Regions from separate parts of the Lysinibacillus sp. GW823-FHT02G10 genome, predicted to be linked through region 2. Evidence: riboswitches for the same ligand, from Rfam matches in the RefSeq annotation. Region 2 holds a riboswitch; the other holds the start of a gene.

Region 1 (5,039 bases), on a different contig from region 2:
CTGAATCAGGTGCTCAAAATGCTGATTTTGTAGGCTATTCTACTCCTAATATTGCCGCTATGGACTTAATGGACGAAGAAGTTGTTTCTGACGAACGCTACTATCCTTCTGAAGAACAACGCGATACATTAGAGGTCTACAAAAATTTAGGACCTGATTATTTAGGGAAATACAACGAATTATTTTTAGAATTTAAAATGAGTATCAGATAATTAAACTAGCGAATTGGTTTTCACACCAATTCGCTAGTTTTTTACTCTGCTTATCTAACTGTTTATTAAACTAAGAACATTTTCAATCACTATTTGCATTATTATATTTATAAAATATTTTATCTAAATTTTAATAGATTCTCACATTAGTGTATTTTTGATAGTCCATAACTTCTAACGCTCAACATCGCTACAATTTATAGCCATGCTTTATACCATTACAGACAGACTCTCCAAATTTTTAATTCTCCCTTTATAAGAGAAGTCCCTCAATTGTTGTTGCTTTACTAATTTATCCTCCCATAGCTTCTTTTCCCTCAACTTTTATGACTAAAATGTATTATTTCATAATGCATAGGTGCGTGGATAAAAACTTTTGTGGAAAACCATTCTAAATATAGAACCAGTACTATAATCTTAACTATTAGCCAAGCAATAATTCTTTATGATAGACTGTACTATATTTGATTACAAAAAGGGGGTTCATTCGATGACCCAGCAGAAGTCCAATAAGGCGGCTTTGTATATTTTAATGTTTAATATGTTTATCGCAATGGGGAGTATTGGCATTATTATTCCTGTCATGCCAGAGTATTTAAAAATATTTGGTGCAGCAGGACAAGTTCTAGGTATGCTAATCGCAACGTTCGCCTTAGCTCAATTCGTATTTTCTCCTATTGCTGGGAATCTTTCAGATCAGTACGGACGAAAAAATTTAATTATTTTCGGTCTTATCGTAACAGGTCTTGCACAAATCGGATTTGGCCTTGCTACAGATGTATGGATGCTCTTTTTAGCACGATTTTTAGGTGGTCTAGGTTCCGCATTTGTTGCACCTCCTATTATGGCTTTTGTCGCTGACGTCACAACCTATGAAGAACGTGGGAAAGGTATGGGGATGTTGGGTGCCGCTATGTCTCTTGGCTTTATGATTGGACCTGGTATTGGTGGCTTTTTAGCAAAGGTAAGCTTACATTTCCCATTTTTCACAGCTGGAGCTGCAGCCATTGTAGCATCTATTTTATCTTACTTTTTATTACCTTCTACCAAACCAAACACTGCTCAACAGAAACAAAAGCAAGACAATCTGGCGAAGCAAATGGCTCGTTCCATACATATGCCTTATTTTGTTATGCTCATAATTATGCTGGTGTTCTCGTTTGGAATTGCAAATTTCCAAACGACATTGTCATTATTTGTGACAGAAAAGTTTAATTACACACCTGTAGATATAGCGATTATATTAGTTGTTGGTGGTGCTTTTGGAGTAGTAGTACAAATGTTTATTATTACACCACTGTTCAATCGTTATGGTGAAATGAAAGTAGTACTAGTAAATTTATTTATTGCATCCGTTGCTATTTTCTTAATATTATTTGTTTCTGGCTTTGCCCTTATTTTAGTTGTAGCAACAATTTTCTCTACAGCAACGACATTAATTCGTCCAGCTGTTAATACACTCATCTCAAAGCTTGCAGAGAAAGAGCAGGGATTTGCTGCGGGGTTGAATAATGCCTATATGAGCCTCGGAAATATGATTGGACCCGCTTTGGCAGGTTTATTATTTGACTGGAATATGAATAGTCCATATATTTTCGGTTCTATCATATTATTAGCCTGTTTCTTCCTTGCGCTCATCTGGACAGTGAAAAAAGCACCTCATTTAATGCATCCCGATACAAAATAGTCTGAAAAATCATTGACTATTTTTAGCAGTATGTTACATTATTGTTGATTCACAAAATTGAATGATTTTAACCACTAGGGGAGTCTTTAAAAGGCTGAGACGTATATGGTAATATACGGACCCTTTGAACCTGATCTAGTTCACACTAGCGGAGGGAAGTGGCGCTACTTGCTGTTGTCACTATACACATACAAGGCCGCTTCCTATTGTTTAAAGGGGGTGGCCTTTTTATTTTTCCTCACGAACTTTACCAAAAGGAGTGAACTTTATGTCAATTCGTAAATTAACAGTCATGGCTTTATTAGTAGCCGTTGCTGTTGCAGGCTCTACTTTCGTATCCATCCCAACAGGAATCGCACGTGCTTACCCAGTTCAGCATGCTATTAATGTGATAGGAGCCATTATACTTGGACCCGTACCAACAGTTATAGTTGCCTTTGTCACTGCCATCATTCGTATCCTTACTGGAACAGGCTCTCTACTAGCTATCCCTGGTAGTATCATCGGCGCGTTCTGTGCTGCCCTTGCCTATAAATATAGTAATAAAATGTGGTTAGCTGGTATCGGAGAAGTTATCGGAACGGGCATTCTGGCTTCACTTATTGCAGTCCCTTTTGCAAAATTATTCATGGGAACATCTGTAGCAGCATTCTTCTTCCTACCAGCCTTTTTAACATCAAGTACGATCGGTGCTATTTTAGGTGTAATGGTTGCGAGTAGCTTGCGTAAAACAGAGCTAGTAAAGAGGTTTAATTCTTCTCTTTATTGAGAGAGATTGAATTATGAGCATTCATTGAGCTGGGGTAGTCCAATTTGGATCGCTTTTCTTCTCATTTACCCTCTTTACAAAGGGGATAACTCTTTATTTCATGCAATATAAAAAAGCAGTGCAAAACTATTCGAGTTTGCACTGCTTCCTCTATATTTAAGATCGTTTTTTCATGCCTTTTAACAACTGTGCTACATTCGTGTCTTCTGGTATAGTTTTTTCCTCAACCAGCGGCTCTTTTTTCTTCGCATTCGTTAGGAAATTCCAACCAAAACGTCTTATGGTAATATCAATAAAGAAAAGAAGCATACTCGCTAAGAGTAGCCATGTGGCAATATTTTGCCGATCTGCTCCTTTTGTCGTAAAGTCACGGAAGACATCTTGTGGTTCCTTTAAAACAGTGCCTCCTGTTCGTTGAGTTAACTCTTCTATCAGTTGGTTATTTACAGGGAGTAGTTCGTATTCAGCACTATAAGGAACACTTAGCCCTGCCTGATAAATGGCCTGCTTTTCATCTGCTATACGGAAGAAAATTAATCCAGGTTCAGCTTGTACTACAGCTCGAACTTGAGATGCGGAAATGGTTTCAAGTTTTGTTTCTAGCTCCTCCCCTGCTTCATTTACCGCTACAATATCTAAAAATGCGGCTTCATTTGTAGGGTCTGTAATCATAAAGGAACCATCTGCTTCCAATCTTACATCATAGGCTACATCATTGTAGCTTGGTAGCATTTGAGAAATAAGTGTTTGCCAAAATGCTCCCCAATTCTGCCATCTTGCCCAATCTCCTGTCCATTTACCCGTTGAATCAGATGTAAAGGCAAATGTTTTACCAAGACCATATTGCCACTGCGCTAACACAGGATCTTCTTTCTCGCTTTCTGCTACAACAGTAGCCCCCTGTTTTGCTGTTGTCCCAATATATGCATTCATTTGTGGGACACCATTAGCAAACAGTGAGTTCCATCCTGCTGCATTATAAATTGCCGGATAGAACGGATTGTCCTCAATATAGGTGCGGGAAATCATAGCTGTTTCTCGAGATAAAATAGAAGGAATGGTTTGCTCATCTATCACATCATAGAAACGTCCACTGCCCATGTCACTAAGCGCTTCTAATAAGTTCGCATCGGCATCTTGTCCAATCGCTACTGTCGATAAGGTTATACCCTCTTCTTTTCCTCCACCAATTAAATCCTCATAGTTCCCTGCCTGTGACTGCCCATCTGTTAAGAGGATAATATGCTTACGTTGGAGCTTTAAATCAGCAAGGTTCTCGTAGGCTTTAGCTAATGAACTATAGATTTCTGTTCCCCCACCAGGTGTTACTGATAAAATAGTATCCACAGCCTCTTCTTTACTGCTAAGAGGCCCTGTCTCTATAATCTCCCAAGGACGATCATCAAAGGCGATGAATCCTAATGTATCCTCGTCTCGCAACATCTCAACAGAACGTGCTGCTGCTTCCTTAGCAAGCTCAAGCTTCGAGCCTTGCATACTGCCAGAACGGTCAAGTACAATCACTAATCCTAAGGAAGGTAATTGCTCTTTACCCTTAATTTCCATTTCCACTGGCAATAAGGTTTCAATCGGTGTTTTAAAATAGCCGCCTAGACCAAAACTATTTTCTCCACCCACCATTGTAAAACCAACTCCAAAGTTTTTGACTGCTTGCTCAATAACACTCATTTTTGCTTCACCCACTAAATGACCTGGTACATTGTCGAAGATGATAGCATTATATTGCAAATAGCTGGATAGTTCATTTGGTAAACTTTTAGGTGCTACAACATCATAGGCAATGGATTGACTACCAAGTGCTGCTGCGATGGGTGAAGCTGTTTCATAACCATTAACGATTAATAAATGTGGTTCACTTTGAACCATTGTGACACTAGTTAACTTATTGTTTTCAAAAATGGCATCCTGACCAACTTGAACAACGGCTTCATATTTTACAAGTCCTTCAGCTGTTGCTGCATGTTTATAGGTAAACACATTCGTGCCTTCAGTCAGCTCAACTGCCTCTCGATGAATAAGCTCATCATTTTCATATAGTAATAGCTCGCCTTGGCCTGCTGATGTTGCAAGTATGTCAGTCACTAATTGTTGTTGCTCTCCAACGTAAGCAACTTGAGGGGATACAAAGCTTTTTAGTGATACATCATTGACAACTGGTTGACTAAAAGGCTTAATATCCACACTAATATTAGAGCCTTTCAACTTCGTAGCAAATTCTAAAGCATCGCCCTTTGTCTCATTACCATCTGTTAATAGCACAAGACGAGTTGCTTTTTTAGGATCTATAATCCCTGAAGCAAGCTGTAGACTTTGTTCTATATTTGTTTGATCGGTAGCTTTAATTTCAGTT
Region 2 (5,039 bases):
ATATTCAAGTCTTGCTATTAACATTCTTCTATCGTTATATGCGTCCGCTCATTGAGTCTGGAAAGGTCTATATCGCACTACCGCCGCTTTATAAAGTCTCAAGAGGTACAGGGAAAAAAGAAGTCATTGAATATGCTTGGACAGAAAGTGACTTACAAAAGGCCATCAAGAAGGTTGGAAAGGGTTACATATTACAGCGCTATAAAGGTCTTGGTGAGATGAATGCAGACCAACTATGGGACACAACAATGAACCCTGAAACACGGACATTGATTCGTGTCACAATCGAGGATGGTGCACGAGCGGAGAGACGTGTCACGACGTTAATGGGTGATAAGGTGGAACCACGTCGTAAATGGATCGAAGCCAATGTAGACTTCGGTATGGAGGATGATTCTAACATTTTAGAGAATGAATTCATCCAACAAGAGGAGGACCAAGCATGAGTAGTACAGAAAAGTTTCAAGATTTACCGTTAGAAGAAGTAATGGGTGACCGTTTTGGTCGCTATAGTAAATATATTATTCAAGACCGCGCGTTGCCTGATGCACGTGACGGTCTTAAACCAGTACAGCGCCGTATTTTATATGCGATGTTTACGGAAGGCAACACACATGATAAGCCGTTCCGTAAATCCGCAAAAACAGTGGGTAATGTAATTGGTAATTATCATCCGCACGGCGATAGCTCTGTGTATGAAGCGATGGTACGGATGAGTCAGGACTGGAAGGCACGTCATATGCTCATTGAGATGCACGGGAACAATGGCTCGGTAGATGGCGATCCTCCAGCTGCAATGCGTTATACAGAGGCGAGACTATCAGCTATTGCCGCTGAAATGCTTCGAGATATTGGCAAGAAAACGGTCGAATTTGTGCCAAACTTTGATGATCAGGATATGGAGCCAACTGTATTACCAGCACGTTTTCCTAACCTTTTAGTCAATGGCTCTACAGGAATTTCCGCTGGTTATGCGACAGATATTCCGCCACATGCCTTAGATGAAGTACTGGATGCTGTGTTGATGCGCTTAGACAAGCCTAATGTTACTGTAGATGAATTGATGACGGTGATTAAAGGACCTGATTTCCCAACGGGTGGAATCATTCAAGGTGTTGATGGCATTAAAAAGGCGTATGAAACAGGTCGTGGTAAAATCATCGTCCGTGCACAAGCAGTTGTTGAACCAACCAAGGGTGGTAAAGAGCAAATTGTTATCACTGAGTTACCATATGATGTAAATAAAGCGAATCTTGTGAAAAAAATTGATGAGCAACGTGTAGATAAACGACTAGAAGGCATTGCGGAAATTCGTGATGAATCAGACCGTACAGGCTTACGTGTCGTAATTGAGCTGAAAAAGGATGTACCAGGACAAGGAATTTTACAGTACTTGTTTAAAACAACTGATTTACAGGTAGCTTATAATTTTAATATGATTGCCATTCATAATCGTCGTCCAACGATGATGACATTGCCATTATTGCTAGATGCGTATATTGCCCATCAAAAAGAAGTGGTAACAAACCGTTCCATTTATGATTTACAAAAGGCAAAGGATCGTTCTCATATTGTAGATGGATTAATTAAAGCTCTTTCCATTTTAGATGAAGTCATTGCGACGATCCGTTCTTCAAATGATAAGAAGGATGCGAAGCTTAATTTACAAGCAAAGTTTGATTTTACAGAGGTACAGGCAGAGGCCATTGTAAGCCTGCAATTATATCGTTTAACGAATACGGATATTACAGAGCTTCGTCAGGAACAGGACGAGTTAAATAAGCTAATTGCGAAGCTAGAGGGGATTCTACAAAGTGAAGCAAAGCTAGTGCGTGTTATTAAACAAGAGTTACTAGATATTAAGAAACGCTTTACAGAGCCTCGTCGCTCGAAGATTGAGCAAGAAATTGAAGAAATCAAAATTACATTGGATGTCCTTGTGCCAAGTGAAGAGGTTGTCGTAACAGTAACGAAGGATGGTTATATTAAACGTACATCCACACGTTCTCATGCCGCTTCAAACGGGCAAGATTTTGCCATGAAGGATTCAGATTATTTATTGTATGAAGCAAATTTAAATACTCAGCACCATCTACTGCTTTTCACAAATCGAGGCAATTATATTTATCAGCCTGTTCATGAGCTGCCTGATATACGCTGGAAGGATCTCGGCCAGCATATTTCAAGTATTGTGCCAACAGGGGAAGATGAATCCATTATTGCGGTTTATGGCTTCGAAACATTTGAACAGCCAAATACGTATGTCTTCACAGCCACAAAAGATGGCCAAATTAAGCGCTCACCACTCGCAGACTATGCGGTAACACGTTATTCAAAGCCAATTAAAACGATGAACGTCAAGGCTGGTGATGCGATGATCTATGCATCATTTGTAACAGATGACGTGGAGCTGATGCTCACAACGGATACAGCCTATGCGATTCGTTTCCCTATGGAGGAGTTACCAGTTACAGGTGTGAAAACAGGCGGTGTGAAAGGGATCACACTAAAAGATGGAGAAGCCTTAGTTGGAGTCAATGTGTTACAGCCTGATGTTACCCACTATGTAGTAATTGTGACACAGCGTGGGGCCGTAAAGAAAATGAATGTCGCTGAAGTTGAAGTAGCGAGTCGTGCAAAACGTGGACTAAAAGTATTAACAGAGTTAAAAGCAAACCCTCACCGAATTGTGGCAGTTGTTCAAGCAACAGACGAGGAGCAGGTTGTGATTGAAACTGAAAAAGGTGTTCAAGAGATGATTGACGTACAAGCATTGTCTCGTGCGGATCGCCATTCCAATGGTTCATTTAAAGTGGATATTGCAACAGATGGAGCAATTTCTCATGTTGTAACAGCCAAAAAAGAACAGAAACCAAGCTAAAAGCATGCCCAGCCTCTTAGGAGCGCAGGGCTTTAAGCTCTATTCAAAAATAGCACCTTGTCATTTAAGTGAAACTATGGGTATAATAATCATCGAAAAGTTCATAGCGAAAGAATGTAGGGGGGCTAGTAATTGCTAGCTGAGATTGTGTCCGGTAGACGCTGACCCTTTGAACCTGATTTGGCTCGTACCAGCGTAGGGAACATCTATTCAAAAAGCAAAGTTTTGAAGATTGATTGCAATACGTCTGGGAGGAATCCTAGGCGTTTTTTTATGTTTTCAAGCAACAGCTTGCCAACATTGTATACGCTTTCTTCTGGTAACAACATTCATTCATGAACACTTTCATATTACAAACTGGGAGGCTTTCGCATGAAAAAATGGTTTTTTATTTTATTGGCAGCACTATTGACATTAGTAGGCTGTAGTGACAAGGATGACAAGCAGGCTGCAGACAAGCTGAAAAAGGTGTCTGTGGTACTGGATTGGACGCCGAATACAAATCATACAGGACTATATGTTGCCAAAAAACTCGGTTATTTTGAGGAACAGGGTTTAGATGTTGATATTATTATGCCTGGTGAGGCGGGCGCAGATCAGCTTGTTGCTTCTGGAAAGGCGGATTTTGGCGTGAGCTATCAGGAAGGCATAACACAGGCACGAGTCCAGGATGTGCCGCTGGTCTCCATCGCAGCAATTATACAGCATAATACATCTGGCTTTGCTTCTATTGCTTCAAAGGGCATTACATCGCCAAAGGATTTTGAAGGTAAAACCTATGGTGGTTGGGGCGCGCCATTAGAGCAAGCCGTTTTACAATCACTCATGCAAAAAGAAAAGGCAGATATTAATAAGCTAGATATCGTCAATGCAGGGGATTTAGATTTCTTCACAATGATGGAAAAAGATATAGATTTTGCTTGGATTTATTATGCATGGACTGGGATTGAGGCTGAGCTGCGTGGGGAAAAGATTAATATGCTATATCTTACAGATTATAGTGATCAATTGGATTATTATACGCCAGTTTTAGCTACAAATGAAAAAATGATACAGGACAACCCGGATGTAGTCAAAGCCTTTGTGGCAGCTGCATCGAAGGGCTATGAATACGCAATTGAAAACCCAAGTGAAGCGGCTGATATTTTAATCGAAGCAGCTCCTGATTTAGATAAAGCGTTAGTGCATAAAAGTCAGGAATGGCTGGCTGATAAATATCAGGATGATGCCAAGCAATGGGGAGAGCAAAAGCTTTCTGTGTGGGAAAATTACGCGAAATGGATGTCAAGCAATCAAGTACTAGAGGGCGAATTTGATGCGAAAAAAGCCTTTACTAATGATTTCTTACCTAAAAAGGAGGCCAAATAAGATGGCAAATTCATTAATCAGTGTACAAATCATTCCGAAGACAGAGAAATATGAAGATGTTATACCATATGTCGATGCAGCAATTGCGGTGATCGATGCTTCTGGGGTGAAATATGAGGTACATCCATTGGAAACAACGATGGAGGGTGAGCTTTCAACATTGCTCCAAATCATTGAAAAAATGAATGAGAAGATGATTGAACTTGGTGCCATTAATGTCATTACACAAGTGAAAATTTTATATCAGCCAACGGGTATTACGATGGATACATTAACGGAGAAATATCAGTAATGAAACGTGCATTACAGAAGGGAAGGACGATAATTTTTATCGCCTTCCTCTTGTTCATATGGGAACTAATCGTGCGGTTTGCTGAAGTTCCTCATTGGTTAGTACCCACACCAAGTAGTATTTTGTCAGAAGCCATCCAGTCGTATCAAACCTTTCTACCACATGCATTCGCTACAGTACAATTAGCTCTACTAGGTTTGGCCATTGGCATCGCTTGTGGGCTAACGGTGGCAATAGTGTTGCATCGATTTACATTTATTCGAGAACTGTTTTATCCAATTCTTATCATGTCGCAGAATGTTCCTATTCTTGTCTTGGCACCGCTCCTTATTATTTGGTTTGGCTTTGGCTTATTACCGAAGCTTATCATTATTTGTCTTGTGTGCTTTTTCCCGATAGTCATTGCAGCGATGGATGGATTTAGACAAACAGTTCCAGAATTAAAGCATTATTTTGCCATGATTGGTGCTACAAGGGCACAAACCTTTTGGAAGCTGG

Evidence for each region. Region 2 has a riboswitch for thiamine pyrophosphate ahead of AC1RFD_RS06890 (ABC transporter substrate-binding protein). Riboswitches for the same ligand answer to the same signal wherever they lie in the genome.
Region 1: another riboswitch for thiamine pyrophosphate. It lies ahead of thiW (energy coupling factor transporter S component ThiW); the one in region 2 lies ahead of AC1RFD_RS06890 (ABC transporter substrate-binding protein).

The regions. Positions count from the first base shown of each region.
Region 1 covers NZ_JBXAJI010000003.1:179,371-184,409, forward strand. Annotated here, with positions in the region: gene AC1RFD_RS13195 (ABC transporter substrate-binding protein) at 1-212, shown strand, start outside; gene AC1RFD_RS13200 (MFS transporter) at 703-1,899, shown strand; TPP riboswitch at 1,966-2,073, shown strand; gene thiW (energy coupling factor transporter S component ThiW) at 2,168-2,668, shown strand; gene AC1RFD_RS13210 (VWA domain-containing protein) at 2,825-5,039, opposite strand, start outside.
Region 2 covers NZ_JBXAJI010000001.1:1,319,075-1,324,113, reverse strand. Annotated here, with positions in the region: gene parE (DNA topoisomerase IV subunit B) at 1-446, shown strand, start outside; gene parC (DNA topoisomerase IV subunit A) at 443-2,881, shown strand; TPP riboswitch at 2,990-3,100, shown strand; gene AC1RFD_RS06890 (ABC transporter substrate-binding protein) at 3,254-4,249, shown strand; gene AC1RFD_RS06885 (thiamine-binding protein) at 4,251-4,541, shown strand; gene AC1RFD_RS06880 (ABC transporter permease) at 4,541-5,039, shown strand, end outside.